Symmachiella macrocystis: one gene and its partner. The protein of the gene in region 2 interacts with the protein of the main gene of each other region in a pairwise test. Links are inferred from orthologs where the notes say so. Each region holds a gene or a part of one and is shown on either strand. Other genes may lie near its edges. The genes, in order: CA54_RS12460 and CA54_RS22320.

Region 1 (10,207 bases), on a different replicon or contig from region 2:
ACGTGGCAAGGCGGAAATCTCCGCACGAAACCTCTGCACTTCTTCCCTCATTCATTCCATGCGATACCATGACAACCGAAGCTTATCATCCCGGACTGGAAGGCGTGATTGCCGGCGAAACTGCGATCTCGACGATTGAAGGGGGATTGCAATACCGCGGTTATTCGATCGCCGACCTCGCCGAGCACTCCACGTTTCTCGAAGTCGCTTATCTCTTACTGCACGGCAAACTCCCCTCGGAAGAAGAGTTGGCGGACTTTCTGGCCATCTATTCCGAATCGGCGGAAGTCGACGACTCGATCATCGAGTTTTTGCGGCAGATTCCGCTGCACGTCGGGGCGATGGACGTGTTGCGAACCGGAATCAGCGCAATCTCGCATTTCGACCCGCAACTCGACGATGATTCCGAAGGGGGCAACATCGCCAAAGCGGTCCGCATGTTAGCGCAGATTCCCATTCTGATCGCGGCGCGGTATCGCATGAGTCTGGGAATGGACTTGATCGAACCCGATCCCGACCTCAGCTTCGCCGCCAACATCCTGTACATGATCACCGGCAAATGCCCGTCGGAACAGCGGGAGCGGGCCATGGATGTCTCGCTGATTTTATATGCCGAACATGAGTTCAACGCATCGACATTCACGGCGCGGGTCGTGACCTCGACGCAGTCCGATATTTATTCGGCCATCGTTGCGGCGGTCGGGGCGCTCAAAGGTCCGCTGCATGGCGGTGCCAATGAACGGGTGATGGAAGTCCTGGAGGAAGTTGGGTCTCCGGATAACGCTGAAGATTGGATCCGTGATGCGCTGGCGAAGAAACGTCGCATTATGGGATTCGGACACCGCGTCTATAAAACGGGTGACCCGCGGGCTGTGATTTTGAAACGTTACTGCGGGGAATTGGCTGAGAAAACGCGCAACCTGGAATTGGAAAAAATGGCCGACGTGATTGAAGGGATTGTTGTGGAGGAGAAAGGACTTCCTCCGAATCTCGATTGGCCCAGCGCGCGGCTGTATCACTATCTCGGCTTGGATGTCGAATTGTATACGCCCCTGTTTGTCGCCAGTCGCGTCTCCGGCTGGGCGGCACATGCCATCGAGCAAACGGCCAATAACCGACTGATTCGTCCACGCAGTCGCTACACCGGACCAACCGGGCAACGCTTCCTCCCCATCAGCGGCCGGTAACATCGTCTCTGGGATTGGCATCCCACATTCGCATTGAATTTCACTCCATAACGGGACACATCCGCATGGCGGCCCCGGATGACAACGTAGCCACGACTCAACCCGCCGTCGCTGCCCAGACCGCAGGAACACGTCCGCCGTTGCTGCAGCGCCTCCCCATAGGCGGAATCGTGGTGTCGATTGTTGTGTTACTGCTGATGGGGATCACGGTGCGCGACTACGGTCTGACGACCGATGAACCGATCTACATTCTCAACACGCATCGTTTCATCGATTGGACGGCTGATTTGTTTCGGCAGGGACCGTCGGTTGCGTTTGAGGAGGAGCGATTGCGGGAAGGGATTTACTTTGCGCGGAGCGACAGCAAGAATCTTCCAGCCACAACGCTGATTGCCGCATTGGGCTACGTCACCGTTGGCCAGTTCGATTCCGCCCCGGCGGCTTATCGTTGGGGGAACGTGATTGTTTTTGCCATCACGTGTGGCGTGGTGTTTCAATGGATACGGCGGGAGTTGTCGTACGGCGCCGCCCTGATTGCCGTGCTCGCACTGCTCGGCACACCGCGACTGTTTGCCAATGCGCATTTTTTGAACATCGATACGCTCGTGGGCTGCTTCTGGGTCTTGGCCGCCTGGGCACTGTACTACAGCCGCGAGAATTGGCGGTGGCCGATTGGGTTTGCCCTGTTTTGCGGCGTGGGCATGATGACCAAACCGACGTTTTGGTTTGCGCTGCCGTGGTTTTGTGTGTGGGGTCTGTTCTATCACCGGCGAGGACTGTGGCGCGCGGCAGTCTGTTTGGCCACCGTGACACCGTTGACGGCGCTCTTGCTGATTCCCCTGTGGTGGTCCAATCCCGTTGGCGGGTTTTTTGATTACATCGCTCTGTTGCGGCAAGAGGAAAACGGTTGGCAGATCGATGCCTTTTACCTGGGCGACGTCTATCAAATGACCGGCATGCCGCCGGTTCCCTGGCACAGCGTGATCGTATTGCCGTTGGTCACCACGCCGATTTGGATCTTGGTTTTAGCTGCGGGCGGATTGGTGCATTGGCTGCGCCGCGAACGCACTTCGGACCTGTTGGGGCTGTGGGTCGGCAGCAGCGTGGTGCTGCCGTTGATCGTCATGCTTCCCTCGACCCCGGCTCATGACGGCGTGCGGCTGTATCGCGCATCATTTTTCTTTTTGGCGCTGATCTCCGCTTATGGATTCCAAACACTCAGTGACCGATGGCTACGGCGGACAGACCAATCCACAGACTCGACGCGTTCGCGCTGGGAGTGGGCGGCAATCGCCGCGCTGGCAGCCGTAGCCGTTTGGCCGCTGTGGCGGATGCATCCGGGGCAGCTTTCGTATTACAACCTGGCAGTCGGCGGACTGCACGGTGCGGCCACGCCGCAGGAGGTGAGCTCCTTGCCGGGGAATCTCAAACGCCCGCAATTTGAAATTGATTATTGGTGGGCAGCGATGAACAAAACGGCCTGGGCGGAGATGCAACTGCAACTGCCGCAAGGGGCCAAGCTGTGGGTCTTTCCGGAACACTTCGGACTCGAACAGCTGCAAGAGTGGGGCGACCTGCGGCAGGACATCACGATTGTCGGCCCCGATCAAGCCCAGTATCTGCTGCTTTATGGACGACTAGGACGCTTGCTGGACCCTCGCAGCGGAAACCTGGGGCGGTTGTTTTTACAGGGCCAGCCGCTTTGGGAATTACGGATCGACGACGTACGTGTCGCTGCGTTGTTCCGATTGTGAGAAGCCTGCCCTACTCGTGGCCTGAGCCGCAACCGCCCGAACCGCAGCCTCCGGAGCCGCAACCTCCCGCTTGTGGCGGAGGTTCGACGAGCGGGAAAAAGCGGACCTCGAAATGGAATTGCTTCGAGAGTTGCTCGCCGATGGTTTCCAACTCGGGGAGTTGCTCTCCCAAGAAATACAGCACAACCGTCTCGCCATCGAACAGAAACTCGAAGTCGACGACATCCACCGTGGGGTCGTGTGCGGCCAACAATTGCTCGCAGGCATCCAACAATCCGGGGGGTTCAGCAGACATCAGTTTGACTTGCGCCAGATCATCGTCGCTCGCGCGGCGTAGCACTTCGCCGGTTGGTTTTTCGGCGTTGACGGAAAGAGGACGGCGTCCGTCCAACGGGCTCGACAGAACTTCTCCGAGTTCCAAACCGCGTGAGGTATTTACTACGACCCGGTCTTTGTGGCGACATTCCACCGTTTCAATCGAACCGAACCAAGCGACCCAACCCAGCGCGCCGTAACGGATGAGATAACGATGCACGCCATCGTCCTTGACCGGCGGGGGTTCGACGGCCGGAGGAATTTCGATTCGCAGCTCGCCCGCTTCAACATGGACCTCGAACCGCTCGACCGGGTTGCCTGCATGCGAGGTGCAATCGCCGGTGATGACATCAAATTCCCAGCCATGCAGCGGACAGGAAACAATTGTCCCCGACAGGTGACCCACAGCCAGCGATGCACCGCGATGGGGGCAGGTGTTGTCGATGGCATGAAATTGGCCGTCAAGATTGAAAACCGCCACGCGGCGACCGTCCGATTCAAAAATCTTGCTCGCTCCGAGCGGAACCTCGCTCGCTAGACCGATCGGTATCGTTTCCAACATCCACTCAACTCTCTCGATATTTAATTTCGCCCCGCCCACGGCAGGTACGAGGAAGTTCAGAATCCCTACGTCACACGCCGACGGCGGAATTCTCCGATGGGCTTGTGACGGGCCTTTCATCTAATAATACTCGTTAGAGGACCGGTTTTTATAGTCTGGATGCGGAGAGGCACTGGAAGATGTTGGAGATGAACCGCGGTGTGGTCTGCTTGACTCTGTTGCTCGGACTTGTGATCTACGCTCCGGCGGCGAGCGGGCAAGGTTATTCTCCTGCCGACGCGGCTGGAAAGATGACCGTCAGCGACGGGCTGGAGATCCAAGTTTTCGCCTCGGAACCGGAAATCCGGCAGCCGATTTTTGTGAAATGCGACGATCGTGGGCGACTGTGGACGATCCAATACCTGCAATATCCCAATCCGGCGGGGCTGAAACGGGTCAAAGTCGATCGTTGGTCGCGGACTGTCTACGACCGCGTCCCCAAACCACCGCCGCACGGACCGCGGGGTGCGGACAAGATCACGATACTGGAAGACACCGATGGCGACGGACACGCCGACAAATCACGGGATTTTGTCGATGGATTGAATCTTTGCACGGGCGTCGCCTTTGGGCAGGGCGGAGTATTTGTCTTGCAGGTGCCCTACCTGCTGTTTTATCCCGACAAGAACCGCGACGATGTTCCCGATGCGGATCCGGAAGTGCTGTTAACCGGCTTCGGCATGGAAGACGCGCAGTCGCTGGCCAATCATCTCACCTTTGGACCGGATGGTTGGTTGTATGGGCTGAACGGTAGCACGACGACTTGCAACATTCGCGGGATCGAATTTCAACAAGGCGTCTGGCGGTATCATCCGGTGACGAAGGAATTCGAATTGTTCGCCGAGGGCGGAGGCAACCTGTACGGGCTGACTTTCGACGCTGACGGCAATCTGTTTTATAGCTCCAACGGCGGATTGTTTTGGCATGCGGTGCAGGGGGGGTACTATCAAAAAAGTTTCGGCAAACATGGCCCGCTGCACAATCTTTATACCTACGGCTATTTCGCCCACACCCAGAACTCCGGCGTCACCGGCACGCCGACCACCGGCGGCACGATTTATTTGGGCGATACGTTTCCCAATAGGTTTCGCGGCGCGTTTTTGTGTGGGAATTTTTTGGGGCACTCCGCTTCGTGGTGGAAAGTGACGCCACGGCAAACGACGGTCGCGGCAGAGCACGGGGGATTGTTGTTTGATTCCCACGACACCTGGTTTGGGCCGACCGATTTGGCGTTGGGACCGGATGGGGCGATGTACTTCGCCGACTTTCACGATCAACGGACCGCCCACCCCGACCCCGATGCGAATTGGGATCGCAGCAACGGTCGGATTTATAAACTTCAAGCGACGGACGCGAAACCGACGCCACCGATCAATCTGGCGGAGCTTTCGAGCAACGAATTGGTCGATCTGCTGTCGCATCCCAACGGTTGGTACGGACAGCGGGCGCGGGTTTTGTTGGCCGAGCGGCGGGATGCCTCGACGTGGCCGCGGTTGCGTGAAATCGCCCTCACTCAAGACAACGGTCGTTATGCACTGCAAGGGCTGTGGGCCTTACATGTCAGTGGCGGACTGGACGATGAATTCGCTGCTCAACTGCTCGCCCATCCTTATGAATATGTACGTGCCTGGACGGTGCGATTGTTGGGGGATGCCAAGTCGGTTTCTGAACCGATGGCGAAACTGCTGATCGCCTTAGCCGAAACGGAACCGAGTCCGATCGTGCGAAGCCAATTGGCCTGCACCGCCAAACGGCTCCCAACAGCGACGGCCTTGCCGATCGTGCAGGCGATTCTGAATCGCAATCTGGACAACGACGACCTACGAATTCCGCTTTTGTTGTGGTGGGCGGTGGAGAGCAAGGCAGTCACCGATGCCGATCAAGTTCTGGAACAATTCGCCCACGCAGACGCCTGGAATGTGGTGGCCAATCAACCGATCCTGCGAAACCTGATCCGTCGTTATGCCGCCGAAGGGACACCGGCCGGGTATGCCGCTGGCTTGCAGCTCTTGCAAAACACACCCTCGCAAGATTTAGCCGAGGCACACAAAGCGCTCGGGCAAGGGTTGTCGGAACGAGCGGGCGGATTAGGGGGGATTGGACATGGCGGACTGTATGCGCAATTCGCAGCGGGCGGAAACGACGCGGCGGAGCGGGCTCGTCGCACATTTGTCGAACCATCGCCGGAGCTGAAGCAATACATTCTCGGCATCTGGCGAAAAAATCAACAAGACCGCGACGCCTTAACGCTGGCGCTGCGGGCGGGCGTTGAGGAAGCACATCAATATCTCCTCGAGACCACGATGCAAGCGGCGGCCGACGACCCCCAATTGATATCCTTATTGTCGCTGCTACAGGAATTTGGTCGTGAGGATTGCGAGGCTGTTGTGTTGCAGCGTCTAACCGATGACCAGCCGGACGACGTCTGGGCGGCGGCGATTCAAGTGCTCAATCGGTTTGGATCGGCGGAATACATTGACGCGCTGTTTGAGCAGTACGCGACTCTTCCGGCACCGCTGCAATCGCAAGTTCGCGACGTACTGTTGGCACGGCATGATTCGGCACGGCGGTTATTGGCACTCGTGGAAAAGGGCTCGATTTCACCGGAGAGTCTCCCCGTCGATCAACTCCGCCGCGTCGCGTTGTATGAGGATGAGGAGTTGGATGCGATCGTCCGTAAACATTGGGGCAACATTCAACCCGGAACAGCGGAAGAAAAACTCGCACAAATGCGGCGGTTCAATAACGATCTCCGCGCTGCCTCCGGGAACCCCACCGCAGGAGCTGAACTCTTTAAGAAGCATTGCGCCACCTGCCATACACTCTTCAACGAAGGGGGCAAGATTGGTCCCGATTTGACGAAAGCCAATCGCAACGATCTGGCAGCACTGTTGGCCAACATCGTCGACCCCAGCGCTGTGATTCGCAAGGAGTATCTCAGCTACGTGTTGGAGACAACCAACGGACAAGTCATGACCGGGATTTTAGCGGAACAAGACGCGGCGACGATGACGTTGGTTGATGCCAAGGACAAGCGCACCAAAGTGCCGCGCAATCAAATCGAAGCACTGCATGAGTCGGCGACATCGCTGATGCCGGAAAATTTGCTACAGCAACTGAGTCCGCAACAACGGCGGGATTTGTTTGCGTATCTGCAGGGCAATGCCAAGCCGTAGCATTGATTGGCCTTTTATTCTGGTTCCCAAACTGGAGTTTGGGGACCAGGGGGAATTACTATTCACCGTTTTAGACTGCCATCAACGGTGCTACAGATGACGTTTGCGACATCGCGAGCGGCGAGGGGGCGGGCGAGGGTGTGCATTGCATGACGCATCTCCAACCTTCTATTTTCATCAGCCAGCAGGTGGGAAAGTTGTTTTGCCAACAGTTCAGCGGTTTGATCCAGAGTCGATTGTTGCTCGACGATCTTCGCCGCTCCCGCGGTCTCAAATTCGCGAGCGTTGAGTCGTTGGTGGTCATCGGCGGCATAGGGGTAGGGGATGGCGATTGTGGGACATCCCGCGCAGGCCAATTCCGCTAGCGTGGTCGCCCCGGCACGTGAGACTGCCAAACCAGCGGCCGCATACCGTTGCGGCATGTCGGAGAAAAACGGTGACGTCGTATGCTCGAGCCCGAGTCGTTGGTATTCATGTTCCACTTCCCGCCAATCGTTGATGCCGGTTTGATGTACGATCGTCCAACCGGTCAATTGGTCTCGCAAATTTTCCGCAGCCATTGTCATCGCGCGATTGACCGCCGAGGCTCCTTGGCTGCCTCCGAGAATCAATAATATCCGGCGGTCGTCGGTGTGGCTCGAGGCGACTAAAGCGGCGATGTCGGTGTGCATTGGATTGCCGGTCTGTTCCACTTTCACCGCGGCCGGCAGATGCTCCGCACTAGCGGTATAGGAAACGCAAACAGCCCGTGCGCGGCGGCACAACCAGCGGGTGGCGCGGCCGGGAATGATGTTTTGCTCTAAGAGAACAGTGGGGATCCCCATCCGCCGCGCTGCTACGACCGGGGGGACACTGGCAAAGCCGCCGAGTCCGATCACCGCCGTAGGTTTTTGAGTCTGAAACAGCGTCCTCGCCTGCCGTACCGCTCGCCAATTCCGCCAGAGAAATTGCCAAGGCCGCCGCCGCGCTGTGGCAAGTGATTCCGACGACAACGCATAGTGCTGGAAACCAGCAGAAGCGACCAATCCCTCCTCTTGGGGCCGTCCCGACCCAAGGAACTGCATGACCGCCTGGGGATAGCGTTGCTGCAATTCACGGGCGACGTTCAAACCTGGAATCAAATGTCCTCCCGTACCGCCACCGGCAAAACAGAAAATCGGGGAGGCGTTAGATGAGGGTTCGGACACGAGGTGAATGGCGCTTGCGGCGAACGAATAGGTGGAATGGTGGTGAAGACGAATCGATCATGCGCCTGCAAGGTTAGAACGAATTGCGCTGCTTGGCCAGAGGACTTAGGTCGCAATTGCCTAAACGCTTTTACGCGGCGAGCGGCTGTGGCGTCTCAACTTCTGAATCATCGACCGCGGCTGACTCAACGGATTCTGGTGCGCGTGAAAAACTCACAATCAGGCCAACGGCCATTAAAGTCGTCACGAGGTTACTGCCACCGTAACTCATCAGCGGATGGGGAATGCCCTTGGGCGGGACCATGGCTGTCACCACGGCCACGTTGATCGCCGCTTGCAAAATGATCTGCGTTAATAACGTGGTCCCCGCTAAAAAAGTAAACGAAAGTTTGTCGTGGCAGGCCAACAAGCGGATGCCGAATATGTAAACGCCGATCCACAAAGCGATCACGGTAAACGTGCCGATCAGCCCCAGTTCTTCACCAATCACAGCAAAGACAAAGTCGGTGTTGGCCTCGGGCAAAAAACTCAATTTTTGCCAGCCTTTCCCCAATCCAACGCCTTGTCCTCCTCCCGCCCCCAGTGTCATCAAGGACTGTTTCAATTGATACGGGGCAGAACTGGGATCGGTCCATGCTGCCACGAACCCCGAGATCCGCTGCATTTGGTAGGGGCGATGGATCACCAGATAGGCGATGGCAGGAATGGTCGGCGCAGCTATCAATGCGAAATTGCGCAGCGGCCAACGGGCCACGAACAGCAGAATCCCGCTCCCCGCCGCCAAGAATAAGGCTGTCCCAAGATCGGGTTGCCGCATGACGAGCGGCACCATCACTGCCGCCGGCAAACACGGTAAGAGAAAACCCGCCCACCAACCTGACTCTCTCACTCGGACTTGCACCACCAACCGCGCTAAAAATAGCGGCAGCGCCAACTTGGCCAATTCGGCGGGCTGCATCGTAAACGTGCCCAACCGCAGCCAGCGCTGCGCGCCGTTGACCTGCGTACCGATTCCAGGCAGGAGCACCAAAACCAACAGACCGGTCACCACGGCAAAGAGATAGGGGGCGGCGCGATAGAAGAAGCGTGCGGGCATCAGCGAGGAGATGATGCCTGCCGCGATACCGCAGGCCAAGAACACCAAGTGCCGTGACAGATAAATCTGCTCCGATTGGCTGGGGTGCGACGTCATACTGGCGCTATGCACCATCAGCACGCCCAAGGCGAGCAGCATGCCAATCAATACCAGAAAGAATCCGCGATCGTTGTTCACGGTTTGAACATTCGGCTGGGGTGATCCGCACCCCGATAGACCGGGATACGGCTGATAAACAGTGTGCGACGTCTCCTTCATAAATCGTCGATTTGGTCGATCAGCGCTGAGTCCGATTGAGGTTGCGCAAGCTCGCGGCGAGAGGATCGACGAGCGCGGTCAAACATTCGCGGCAAGAGTCATAGCCCGACATCCGGTTGAGCAGATTGTGCGTATTGTACGGCCGAGGGACTCAATGGATCTTGAGACTCGCAACGGCGATGATCGCCAGAAGTGCCGAACTGATCCAGAATCGCACGACGATTTTCATTTCATGTTGGCCGCGAAACAAGAAGTGATTGTGCAGCGGACTACAAGCGATCAATCTGCGGCCGGTCATCCGAAACCAGCCAACCTGAGAGATCACGCTCACTGTTTCGATCACAAACACGCCGCCCACGATGACCAGCAGCAACTCTTGTCGAATCACCAAGGCCGCCAATCCGAGTAGAGCGCCCATCGGTAGCGACCCGGTATCGCCCATGAAGACCTGCGCGGGATAACAGTTGAACCACAAGAAGCCCATCACCGCTCCGACCATGGCGCCTAAAACGACGCTCATTTCGCCGGCGCCGGCAATATACGGCACGCTGAGGTATTCGGACATCTCCCGATGTCCCGACAGATAACACAGCGCGACAAAGGCCGATCCGGCAAACACCATGCACCCACAAG
Region 2 (12,231 bases):
AATGTCGAATCGGGCACGATCGATATTTATTTCGATGACATGGAAACACCCGTGATGACGGCCGTCGATAAGAATTTCACCTGGGGCCAAGTCGGCATCGGCTCATTCGACGACACGGGGAATTTCGACGATATCCTCTTGTACGGCAAGAAAGTCGACAAACCCAAGCAATAGCGTGCGCCAGAACCATGCTGTGCCGACCGCTATTCCATGATCATCAAATACGTCAGCACACCGACTCCGGCTAGGCTCAGTGCCGCAGCCAGATAGGTGATGGGCGTCGCGGGATTGGAAGTTATCTCCCCTTCGCCCTCCACCGCATCTGCATTACCGGACAGGCGGCGGGTTTGCCAGAGGATGCCGAATAGACAGAGGGCTGTCAGCAGCGATGCGGCGAGGATCCCCCCCGACAACGGCTCCTCAAGCGTTTGAGCTTCCGCCTCGCTCAACTCGCCGGCGGCTTCCATCATGAGCAGCGCCAGGGAATTGTTGGCAAGGTGCAACAGGACGGGTGCCCAAAAGCTCTTGGTCAGCAGATAGACAACATGCATCGCCATGCCCAAGGGGATGACGGCAATGGCCTGAATAGGCATGAGGTGCATCACGCCAAACAGTACCGATGTGGCGAGCACGCCCCACCACGCTCCCCAATTGCGCACGAGCGTGTTTCCAATGATACCGCGGAAGATCAACTCCTCGCCCACTGCTGGGCAAACGGCCATCAACAGCCACATGATGACCAGTGGACCAGCGCCGAGGATTTGTTGCATTTGATCCATGTACTCTTGCGACGAGATGGCAATGCCGACCGACTCCAACAGGTCACTGGCCAAGCTCGACCAGGCATGCGCGAGAAACTGAACCGGCAACGTCAATCCGAGCACAACCAGCAAATGCCCCAACGACAGCCGCCGCAGTCCCAACGTGCGGGGGAATTTTGTACCGAACCGTACAAAGACACCCAGCGCCGCAAAGCCGATCAAAAATACTTGTGAGCCAATCAGCGCCGGCAACATAGCCTCTTGTTCGATAATTGTGGGTGAGAACTCGCTGTTGGGGTGAGCCACTATCCAAACCACACTCACCACTATGGCCGCTGCAATAGAGCCGGTGAATATTGCAATCAGCGTACCCACCATCCAGCCAACGGCTTCGAGACCGGGAAAAACCGTCCGCATGAACCACGTCGGCGGCGGCACAACGTTGATTTCGACTTTTTGTTCCTGTTCGGGCAATGCCACGTCTGTCTCGCCCACATCGGTTGAGATGTCTTCGACCGGCGGGTCATTCTCCCTCGGCGGCAGCGGCTCGTCGGTACCCTCCGGCGGTTCATGCGTCATGGAATCTGGGACCCTTACCGGGAAAATGACCGTATCCGGCGCTGTACTCCGGGGCGGGACATAGTAAATTGAAGTGAGCAGCGTCCAGAAAAAGTTGGCTGTTTTTCCGCTGCGCGTCTGGTATACCGCGCAATCCGGATGGGGTCAATTAGTCTCTGTGCAACACTTGCTGGAAGGTGAGAGAACCCATCAAGATTCTCGCTCCGTTGGCGAATCACTCTTTAAAAGCAACACCCGTGATTCGCCTATGTCGGCCGTATATTGGAATCTGTCGCCAATTCTTGTTGAAATAGAACGAACCGCTCCCCTTGATCGTTCGCAGACTTTGTTTCCTCAACCGTGACTGAATCCGTGAATTCCATCACCGAACAATCCGATGCCGCCCCCAATGTTGTCTTCTGCCCAGGCTGCAATGAGCGTCTGGCCACTGTGGATGGCGAATGCACGCGGTGCGGAGCCATCTTGCCCGAGATCATGGGCGACCAACTGCAGGAAACGTTGCTGATTCACGATTGGCACGGAAACGGCACATATTATACGGAACCCTCAGAAGAATTCGACGACCTGTTGGGCAGCGCCCTGAACGTTTACGAATTGGAATCGCTCATCGGCAGCGGCGGCATGGGGCGGGTGTATCTGGCAAAGCACCGCGATTTGGATCGGTACTGCGCGCTGAAGATTCTGTCTCCCAAATCCGCGGAGATCGATCAAGACTACGTCGAACGCTTCGTCAACGAAGGCCGCGCCACGGCGTCGTTGATCCATCCCAATGTGGTCACGATTCACGCGATTGGACAAGAAAAAGGATTTCATTTTTTAGAAATGGAGTTTGTCGCCGGGCGCTCGTTGCAACGATTGCTTCGCGATGAACAGCGATTGACACCGATTCGGGCCACCGCTTTGGCAGCGACAATCGCCAACGGACTGGCGACGGCGCATCGCGCGGGGATCGTGCATCGCGACCTTAAGCCCGACAATATCTTGCTCAATCATCAAGGCATTGCCAAGCTCGCCGACTTTGGATTGGCGAAACGGATATCCACACTGCGGCAATTTCCCAAAGACTTAGCCGGCACGCCGAATTTCATGGCGCCGGAATTGTTCCACGGCGAACCGGCCAGTCCCGCGAGCGACGTCTATGCGTTGGGGGTCTGTTACTTTTTGATGCTCAGCGGCCGCCTGCCGTATGTGGCCAAGTCGATTGATGAATTGATGGCGCAGGTTGCAACCGAAGCGCTGCCGAACATTCGCGATTTCAATCCCCGCGTCAGTCTGGTCATGGGCGAAGTGCTCAGCTTGCTGTTGGCCAAAAGCCCACACAATCGTCCCTGTGACGGCATCGAAGCAGCGCAACTGCTGCAAGCAGTCTTGGGACAGACGCGCGATTTGGAATCGTTGCTGACCGATGCTTTTTTAAACGACCCGTCGATTCGCTGGACACGACAAGACCTGCGGTATCGTATTGACCATGAATTACCCGACGGCCGCCGACAGGTGTTGTTTGTCGAACCGAGCGACCATCATGCCGGGGAATGTTTGCTGTTGATCTATAGCATCTGTTGCCCGGCCGACCCGGAATTTTTCGAAACGGCGTTGCGACTCAATTCTGAGATCCCACACGGCAGTTTAGCGATTCGAGAAGTCGACGGGCGGGAAATGTTTGTGATGGTCAACTCACACCTACGCTCCACAGTCGAAGTCGAAGAAATCCGCCGCAGCATCTTGGAAGTCTCCACCCGTGCCGATGAAATCGAAAACCGGCTCACCGGGGAAGACTGCCACTGAATGGATCGATTTCCGTTGCGGTAGATCGGCCTCGCGCAGAGACGCCAAGGCGCAAAGAGATTCTCTTGTGAGGGGACTTAGAGGCGTATCTCTCGTACTACATAGAAAGGTGCGTCGCGACGCTCCCTATGCGGGGTCGGGATCGCGTTTGGGTAGGCCGACCAATAGCAATGTTGCCACGATGCCCACGGACATGCCGACCCAGGGATTGGGAAATACCACCAGCGAGACTGCAGTGAGCAGAGCGACGCCCCGTTCGATCGGTGTTTTCGAAATGCCCATGGCGACATACGCACAGGCGAATCCGGTGAGGACCAGGGTCAGCGACAAGGCAATGCCCATCAATGGTTTCAAAACATTCAACAACGGCAAGATCATGTACAACAGCGGCACACCGAAGACGTAGTACGATGAAATCCCAGTATACAGGGAGTCCATCGCCTGTCGTCCTTCCCGCCAGCGCTGCACAACAATCACATGCACCCCGGTCCACAGGCAGCCTTGCGTTGGAAAAAACGGTGAAAACAGCGCCATCATGGCGTTGCGAATCGCCAACGAAAAGTGGCTGCGGTTGACATCGATCACGATTTTTTCATCCGGCCGACTAGGCTGCGCATCCTGTATGACTTCCGCACCGGTGATCAGATCTCCAAACAAGATTACGTAGCCCATGATGGCCAGCGGAAACCCATCGAGAAACATTGTCAGACTGGGCCAGCCGATCGCAAAGGGAGAAACTTTGTTGAAAAGGTCAGCGAAAGGGGGGATCAAAATGATGTCGTTAAAGTTGGTCCCGATCGACTTGATTGCATCACTGTAACTAATTTCATTGACCCATGGCAGCGGACCGACAATGGCAGCAATGACGAATCCGGGGAGCAAACCCAACCCTGCGAATTTCGCCAGCCACCGCCACCGCAATTTGAGTCGCTGCACGGGCAGCGAAAACGTGAGAATCAGACAGATCGCGACGGCTACAGTGGTCGTGATCGGTTGTTTGAGCAACAGCTCCTTTTTTTCATCCAACATAACCCGCATCAAGGCGGCGATCGCGGCGCCTAAAATGATGCCGCTCTTCAGCGCATCGGGCAACCAGCGAATGAACCGATGCCCCAATCCCGTTGCACCCATAAAAAAGAGGATGGCAGCAAAATTAAGCGAGACCGCCGTCATCATTTGGAACTTCTCTTGGGGAGTACCATAGACCGCATTCCCATTCCCATCGACGGCCAAAATAAAGGCAATGGCCAACGGCAACGCGGGGGTGACCCAGCCCGGCGCGAACGGCTCGCCGAATAGAATCGGCGCGCTACTAATGAGCATTGATTGGATAAAAATGCAGGCGACCGCCTCTTCAAAAGACAGTCCGAAGGGTCCCGTCAACAACGGGACCAGTCCCAAGCCTGTGGCGCCGGCGACGAAGATGCCTTGAAAAAATTCCGGCCAAGTGATGCCCGTATGATAAAACGGAAGGCGAAACGTAAACGGCCCCCAGCGCCAGCCCGGTTGTTCTGTCCCCGCGGTCCGTTGATGCTGCATCGTGCTTCCCCGCTAAATAGCGCCACCCGTCATTGGGCAGCGGACATTGCGTTTTTTGTAAACACTCGCCCGGGATTCAGAATATCCCGGGGGTCGAGTTGCTGTTTGATCCGCTGCATCAACGCCCGGTCCTGCCGCGCTTGGCCGAAAACCGGGATCGTCTGTTTCCACGATTCATCGCAATCAAAAATCACCAGATTGCCATCCGCCTCATGCGCCAATGCTTGTAGCGGGGACAATAATTCCACAGCAGCATCGAGCGTGGTCACTTCATCCGGGAGGTGCCCAATCACAATTCCGTTGCCGGCATGCGCGGCAAGCGAGACTCCGGCGGAGGTTGCTAATTCGGAAAACTCGACCAGTCGCGACGGACGCAGGTTGGCTTGAAATGTGAGCGGTTCGTCGGATGAGGTCGCGAAATCGGTCAGTGCGAACCACAGCGACTCGGCATCAGCCACGACCGCAACGTCGCAAATCCCGGCTGCTTCCAGCTCAACCGACATGGTTTCGGCTTGCCACTCTGTCTCGCGTGCGGCTCCCTCAAAACCGATGCATAAGATCGGTCCGCTGGAAGGCAAATCCAATCGGGCTTCGGCGGCAATTTCGTGAGCGGCGGCGGCGTTGAGTACCTCTAGAGCAACCGGTCGGGTTGCGGAAGTCAGTAGGTTTTCGAGCGCGACTTCCACGGCCTGCCAATCCGCAGCGGCACACCACAGTAATTGTGACATTTCCGGTTGCGGTATGACCTTCAGCGTGACTTGGGTGATGACCGCCAAGGTTCCCAGCGAACCAATCATCAATTTACACAGATCGTAACCCGCTACGTTTTTGACAACACGTCCACCGGCGCTGAACGTCTTGCCGGCGGCGTCGATGGATGTGATGCCGATCAGGTAATCGCGCATCGTGCCGAAACCAAATCGCCGCGGTCCGCTGGTGTTGGTGGCCAAGACGCCGCCCAACGTGGCGCGCGAGGATTGCGGAACGTCGATCGGTAACCGCTGCCCTTCGGCTTTGAGAATTTCGGTCAGCTCGTCCATCCGAATCCCGGCCTCGACGGTGATCGTCATGTCCCGCGCCGGGTAGTCGATCGTGCGATTCAACCGCAACGTGGAAAAGGCAAAGCCGGGCTGCGTGGGAGCATAACCGTAATGCAGTGCTGTCCGGCCACCAACCGGAAAGATAGCCCGGCCTGCCCCGGCGGAATTCTCTGCGAGAAAGTCGCGGGCTTCATCGGATGTTGTAGGAGTAAATTCGTCGGACGACTCGGTCGTAGTCATAATCAGCAGAGAATTCCGGAATGGGGTCTATCGTCAGTTTCGAAATTAGAGAGCGGCCCGACGGGCGGGATGCGATTTTTCGATGTGTTCCATCCCACAGGCGCCAGCCGTGGGAAGCATTTTTTGAGGGCTGCACAATCCTGTGGGATTGAAAGCAATTCGCACTGCTTCCATGGTTTCCAAATCGGCTTCGGTGAAGAGCTTGTTCATAAAGTTGATTTTCTCGACGCCGATTCCATGCTCACCCGTCACACTGCCGCCCAGCTCGATACAACGATTGAGGATTTCATCGCTGGCCAACAGCACGCGTTTGACCTGCTCAGCATCGCGTTCGTCGAAGAGCAAAATGGGATGGATGTTGCCGTCGCCCGCGTGAAACACGTTGACGATGCGAATGTCGTGACGGGCACTTGCTTCGGTAATGAACTTCAAAATCTCTGGCAGCTTCGTCCGTGGTACCACGCCGTCTTGCGTGCAGTAACTGGGGCTGAGTCGGCCGATCGCGCCAAACGCTTTTTTGCGACACTTCCACAACAAATCGCGTTGTTGCGGCGAATCGGCTTTGCGGACTTCACGGGCGTTGTTTTGTTCACACAACTCCACAATCTGTGCCGCTTCACCATCGACGGCGACTTCCAAGCCGTCGACCTCGATCAGCAACACCGCTCCGGCGTCGAGCGGAAATCCGAAATGAAACGCGGGTTCGACCGCTTCGATGATTCCCTGATCCATCAATTCCAAAGCCGCCGGCACAATGCCCGCCCCGATGATACCGCTGATTGCTTGCGTCGCATCTTCCACGGTTTCGAAGACTCCCAACATTGTGCGATAGGCGACTGGATCGCGGGTGAGCCGTACGATGACTTTGGTACAAACGCCGAATGTTCCTTCGCTGCCCACAAACAGGCCGGTTAAGTCGAAACCGGGATTGTCTTCAGTATATCCGCCGAATTGCACCACCTCGCCATCGGGCAAGACGACTTCGGCGCCCAGGACGTGATTGACTGTGACCCCATATTTTAAGGTGTGCGGGCCACCGGAATTGGTGGCGACATTCCCGCCAATCGTACACGCCCCTTGGCTGGAAGGATCGGGGGCATAGTGAAACCCAGTTCCCTTGAGGTGCTGCGTCAAATGCACGTTCACCGTGCCGGGACCGACCACTGCATAGTGATCCCGCAAATTCACGTCATGAATTCCCCGCATCCGCGTTAAGGCAATCATCACGCCGCCGCCCACGGGCAGGCACCCTCCCGCAAGACTGGTTCCCGCGCCACGGGGGACGAAGGGAATCTTATATTCGTTGCATAGTTTTACGATGGCGACTACGTGCTCAGTCGTCTCGGGGAAGACGACGCAGTCGGGAGTGTTTTTCTCAATCACAAACCCGTCGCACTCGTAGACCAGCACTTGCTCGTGGGCGCTAAGCACACTGGTTTCCCCCACGATGCGACGCAGAGCCTGCAGTGCTTGGGCGGGAATTGTCGATATCGTTGCTGTTTCAGGCATGTTTTTTATCGCAGATACAAACTCAAGGACCAGACGAATCGCCGCCGTTAATAGTTAAAACCGTTTTTACGGATATGAATCATCGGGGACTCATCCGCCAAGCGGGGACCGCTGCCAGCGGCAATGACCTTCAGCAGATAGACGCGATGATCTCCAGCGGCGAGACTCTCGACAACTTCGCCTTCCAGATACCCCAGACTGTCCGACAAGATCGGCAAACCGGTTTCGCCAGTGGTGATGTCCAAACCTTCAAACGCCGGTTGATCCGGTTCGAAGCCGCGACCGAAATGGCCGAGCAATTGTTTCTGTGACTCACTGATGACATTCACGACCGCTCGGCCGGTTTGCCCCAACCAGTCGTTCACATAGCGCCCCTCTTTAACCACGACAGAAATCGTGGGGGGCTCAAAGGCCGCCTGTTGAACCCAACTGGCCAGCATGCCGGTCGTGTTGCCGTTGTCGTCACCACAGGTGAGGATGAACACCCCGCTGGGAATCCGCCCCAACACTTGGGCCAGTTCGCTGTTTTTTTCGTCTGCCATGATACTCCTTGAGAAACGCATCCCCCCCAGGCCATACCGGGAGAAGTTGTCGAATGTCGATTGGGTTTAGGATTCGGAGGTCTTGAGATCGCCGGCGACTTTATCTTCGATGCTGCGCACTTTAGAGACCAGCCGACCGCTGGCTCCGCGACGGGCATCGATTTTGACTGAACAGGTCACGCGGTCACAGTCGACGCTCATGGCTTCGTAACACTTGGTCACGACGGCCATCACTTCGTCCCATTCTCCTTCGATGACCGTCCCCATAGCGTGCAAACGATAGTCCAGACCGCTCTGCGAAATGATTTCCACAGACCGCGCCACATAGGGACTCACACTTTCGCCTTTGCCCAAAGGCGTCATGCTGAATTCTAATAAAACCACGCTATGGATTCCCCGAATAGTGAACGGTAACCGCAATGCTTCTATTCTAGGGAGGCAGCCGCACCTTGCAATGATCCGCGTCCCCTTTCCGCCACAGAACCAATTCACCGCAGCACGTACCTAGTCAATAAGCCCGTCGGGAGGGCGAAGCTCCTGCTGAGCCGCATCGGTAACTGTAGGATGGCTTGCAAACGTGTTGGCCAAATGACGCATTGCAGTAGCGCGCGGCTCGGCAGGAGCCTCACCCTCCCGGAGACCGTACTCGCAACGCGCAGCGACCAACGGGAGCGGACCCCCCCCCTCCGAGCGGAAGCTCGCACCAAGCGGCCATGCCGCTAGCGAAACTGGCGTGGTTGGGTGGCTAGTTCGACTTCGCGTTCGCGCATTTGTTCGAGCGTTTTTTTGAGGATTTGAGCTGCGGCGGGGGCGGCGATGGTTCCGCCGTAATGGTTGGGTCCTACGGAAGGCTCATCGACGACCACCAGCACCAGCGCTTGCGGATTCTCCGCAGGAGCACCGCAGATGAAGGAACTGACGTGCAACTGGTTGGAATACGCGCCGGTTTGCGGATCGGGTTTTTGGGCGGTACCGGTTTTTCCGAACACCGTATAATCCTTCGACTTCGCATTTCGCCCTGTGCCGCGTCGCACCACCTCGGTCATGGGGCCTTGCACGATCCAATCCGCAACATTGGCATCGACCGTTTGCGAGACGATCACAGTTGCCGGCCCCGCGATTCCTGATCGCTGATTTTCCACCAAGTGCGGTGTGCATTGCCGTCCGCCATTGGCCAGTCCCGCAGTGGCGGAGATCAATTGCAACGGTGTGACGGCAATCTCCTGCCCCATGGGAACGGAGCCGGTCGAGTAGCTGTTCCACTTTCGCAACGGACGCAACATCCCTTTCAGTTCGCCGGGCAGTTCAATGCCGGTCTTGCGACCGAAACCGAATTTCACAGCGGTGGCATGGATTCCCGGATTTGTCAGCCGCTCACCGATTTTGGCCATGCCGATATTACTGGACTTCACCAGAATGTCCGTCACGCTCAGCTCGCCATAGCCATGGTGATCGTGCAGAACCCGCCGTCCCATGCGGTATTCGCCATGCTCGCAGTCGAACATTTCGTCGGGCTGAATCAACCCTTGTTCGATCGCGGTGGCGACGATGAATGGTTTGAATGTCGATCCTGGTTCATATATCGATGCAATCGCATGGTTTTTCCAAGCCTCATCGGGAACGTTGTTGAGATGATTGGGGTCAAATGTGGGGCAATTGGCCATCGCCAACACGCCGCCGGTTTGGGGTTCGAGCACGATGGCGCAAGCAGATTTTGGTTTCCAGTCCTGCATGATTTTTTGCAGCGCCCGTTGCGCATGCAGCTGAATGACCGCATCTAAGGTGAGCCGAACGGTTTGGCCGTGCTGCGGCGGACGGGTAATGCGTTCGCTGACCTCGACCACATGGCCCCGCGCATCCCGCGCCACGGAGCGTCGGCCATCGCGGCCGCGTAGGGCCTCATTGAGGTGCTCCTCCAACCCGCCGCGACCGATCCCATCAATGTCTCGGATACCCAACACTTGAGCGGCAATTTCGCCTTGGGGATAAACGCGGAGAAACTCGTCACGAAATCCGAAACAATCGCGGGGCAGGTCCAAATCGCGAATGACGGCGGCCTGTTCGTCGGTCAATCGCCGCGCCATCCAGAGGAATTGCTTGTCGCCGTGCGCGGAGATGCGTTGGAACACCTGGTCACGATCGCGTCCGAGGGCATCAGCCAATTGGGCGGCGAATTGCCAACGCTGCTCGATCTGCGCGGGTACGACAAACAGGCTTCGCACCGAGACCGTTGTCGCCAACAGGCGTCCGTTGCGATCGGTAATATCGCCCGGGCGGGCCGGTAAGACTTCGTGCGCGGCCCATTGCTTTTCGACCTGTTGCCTGAGCCGTGGGCCTTGAATCATCTGCAAGAACACCAACCGCCCAGCCAGTACCAACCACACGCCGACAAGCATCGAACGCAACAGCCATTCCCGCCAACTAGTACGCGCGGGATCGTTGGCGGCGTCGTGTTGTCGGTCTTGAGACATCGCCACTACTTTCCCCACACACAAAACACACCAGTTGGGTGCGACCCACGATACGCGACCCGGTACAGTTAGTACAAGCGCCGTGCCTGCTGCGGGTCGCGAGCGATGAGCTCGTTGGCTGATTTTGTCGGTTTACGAGCGGGGGCCAAGACTTGCAGTTTCCCCGATTCCAACGATTCAATCATTCGCGCCGGAGCTCCCAATTGCTGGACCTTCAAACGGTGCAGCGCATGGCGTCGCTCCAAGACCTCGAGCCGGTAGTGCTGCAGACTCACTGCGCGGCGCAATTCGAGATTCTCTTTTTCCAGCCGAATCCCGGCCAACGCGATCAGCACGATCACCACGATGGCGCCCGCGAATCGAACAAACATGCCGCCTCCGAAACCGCCCAATTTGGATAATAACGGCGGCACGCGCGCAGCGACGATCAGACGGATGGCGCTGAATTTATCGCACGAACCCCACTAGGGTTATCGACTGTAAGTGGGGCGATTGACGACCGCTTCCTGGCGGGCATCGTCGGGAAGTCGCAAGACCGTGCCGATTTTGAGGCGATTTGGGTCTGCGAGGCGGTCCTGGTTGAGCCGGTAAATCTCTTCCCAACGGGAAGCTTTCCCCAAATGCCGCCGAGCAATCGTGCCTAGGTTGTCACCCGAAGAGACTCGATACTGAGGACGACCGTCTCTGGCAATCGAGTAACCCGAGGCATCGGCCGCTGCGCGAGAAATGGTTTCTCCGGTTCCGTAACCAACGCGACCGCGAAATTCCTCACTATCCAAAAAGTCACCTGACGCGATCGGGGTCTCAACTGCCGGCACGTGCCGCGCGACCTGTTCGACGTTCCCCAACAGATCAGGATACAACTGCTCCAATTCAGCAGCTGCGGGGGTCGCAATTTCGATGCCGGGCCGCATGGCTTTGGGATTGGGAATAGTTCGTTCGTTGTATTTGGCTAAAGCTTGAAAATATTTGGGATCGCCATAAGTCTGCCGGGCGATTGACCAAAAACTATCGTTCGATTCGACGACGTAGCTTGGACCATTGTGGGGAACCGGCGTGTCAAAGGTTTCCTCGACTTGTTGCCGTTGGTCGAAACCATAGGTCTGGTTGTCCTGCGCAATGGGGGAGGCCACATCGGTCGATCCGACGTATCCCTGTTCATCGAACCCGGTTTCATCCACCGTGAATTGATCGGGAGCGGCGGCGCGGTTGGTGCTTTCGATTTCGTTTTGGTAGCTGCTGACGGCATGGTATCCGTTGACGCGGTCTTGGGCTGGTGTCGGATTTTCAAACGACTGTTCTGGTTCCAACGGTGATTCATCGGTCCGCTGCACAATCGTCGTACTACTCGCCTGCCCGGTGTGTCGCGTCACATTCTGAAATTCCCCGACGCGCGGGTCGGTTGGCTGCGGCTCACCGAATTCGGTCTCAGTCATTTCTTCTAGCTGACCGCCCAATTCCTCATTCACCGGAGAGCGGTAATCGTTCACCTCAGCAGTCTGGGGCTCAGCCAACTCACCAAATTCGTCGTTAGCGACCTCGAAATCCTCAACCACCGGTTCCTGATTTCCCATCGCCGGTTCGTCTACGAACTCTTGCGTGTCTGAGAATTCTGTAGTTTCGGCAAATTCTCGATCGTTGGCGAATTCTTGACTTGAGAACTCGTCGAGCTGTGTTTCATCCTGAGTAAATTGCTCAGCGGCTGGATCGGCGAAGGTTGTGGAATCGTCTTGGAGTGTGCTGATTTCACCGTCGTTCCCTGCAA

Evidence for each region.
Region 1: the proteins of CA54_RS22320 (region 2) and CA54_RS12460 interact in binary tests that used the Escherichia coli proteins (3 or more experiments, as listed by UniProt). The link is inferred for Symmachiella macrocystis from one-to-one orthologs.

The regions. Positions count from the first base shown.
Region 1 is NZ_SJPP01000001.1:3,239,177-3,249,383, reverse strand. The notes cover bases 7,423-10,207. They hold CA54_RS12460 (FtsW/RodA/SpoVE family cell cycle protein), read right to left. Parts: upstream 9,494-10,207; coding sequence 8,351-9,493; downstream 7,423-8,350. Other genes in these bases: mraY (phospho-N-acetylmuramoyl-pentapeptide-transferase), read right to left, coding at 9,726-10,207; murG (undecaprenyldiphospho-muramoylpentapeptide beta-N-acetylglucosaminyltransferase), read right to left, coding at 7,423-8,220. Outside these bases: CA54_RS12485 (citrate/2-methylcitrate synthase), read left to right, coding at 69-1,187; CA54_RS12480 (ArnT family glycosyltransferase), read left to right, coding at 1,253-2,941; CA54_RS29305 (Rieske (2Fe-2S) protein), read right to left, coding at 2,952-3,818; CA54_RS12470 (PVC-type heme-binding CxxCH protein), read left to right, coding at 3,998-7,033; more of murG, read right to left, coding at 7,096-7,422.
Region 2 is NZ_SJPP01000002.1:1,089,297-1,101,527, forward strand. Bases 8,091-10,958 are described here. They hold CA54_RS22320 (peptidoglycan D,D-transpeptidase FtsI family protein), read right to left. Parts: upstream 10,467-10,958; coding sequence 8,715-10,466; downstream 8,091-8,714. Other genes in these bases: CA54_RS22315 (MTH1187 family thiamine-binding protein), read right to left, coding at 8,091-8,379; CA54_RS22325 (hypothetical protein), read right to left, coding at 10,535-10,837; CA54_RS22330 (LysM peptidoglycan-binding domain-containing protein), read right to left, coding at 10,937-10,958. Outside these bases: CA54_RS22280 (hypothetical protein), read left to right, coding at 1-174; CA54_RS22285 (CPBP family intramembrane glutamic endopeptidase), read right to left, coding at 204-1,340; CA54_RS22290 (serine/threonine-protein kinase), read left to right, coding at 1,692-3,125; CA54_RS22295 (hypothetical protein), read right to left, coding at 3,252-4,664; CA54_RS22300 (FAD-binding oxidoreductase), read right to left, coding at 4,694-5,944; CA54_RS22305 (FAD-binding oxidoreductase), read right to left, coding at 5,990-7,453; CA54_RS22310 (flavin reductase family protein), read right to left, coding at 7,501-7,995; more of CA54_RS22315, read right to left, coding at 8,062-8,090; more of CA54_RS22330, read right to left, coding at 10,959-12,231. UniProt on the Escherichia coli protein: Essential cell division protein that catalyzes cross-linking of the peptidoglycan cell wall at the division septum. Required for localization of FtsN.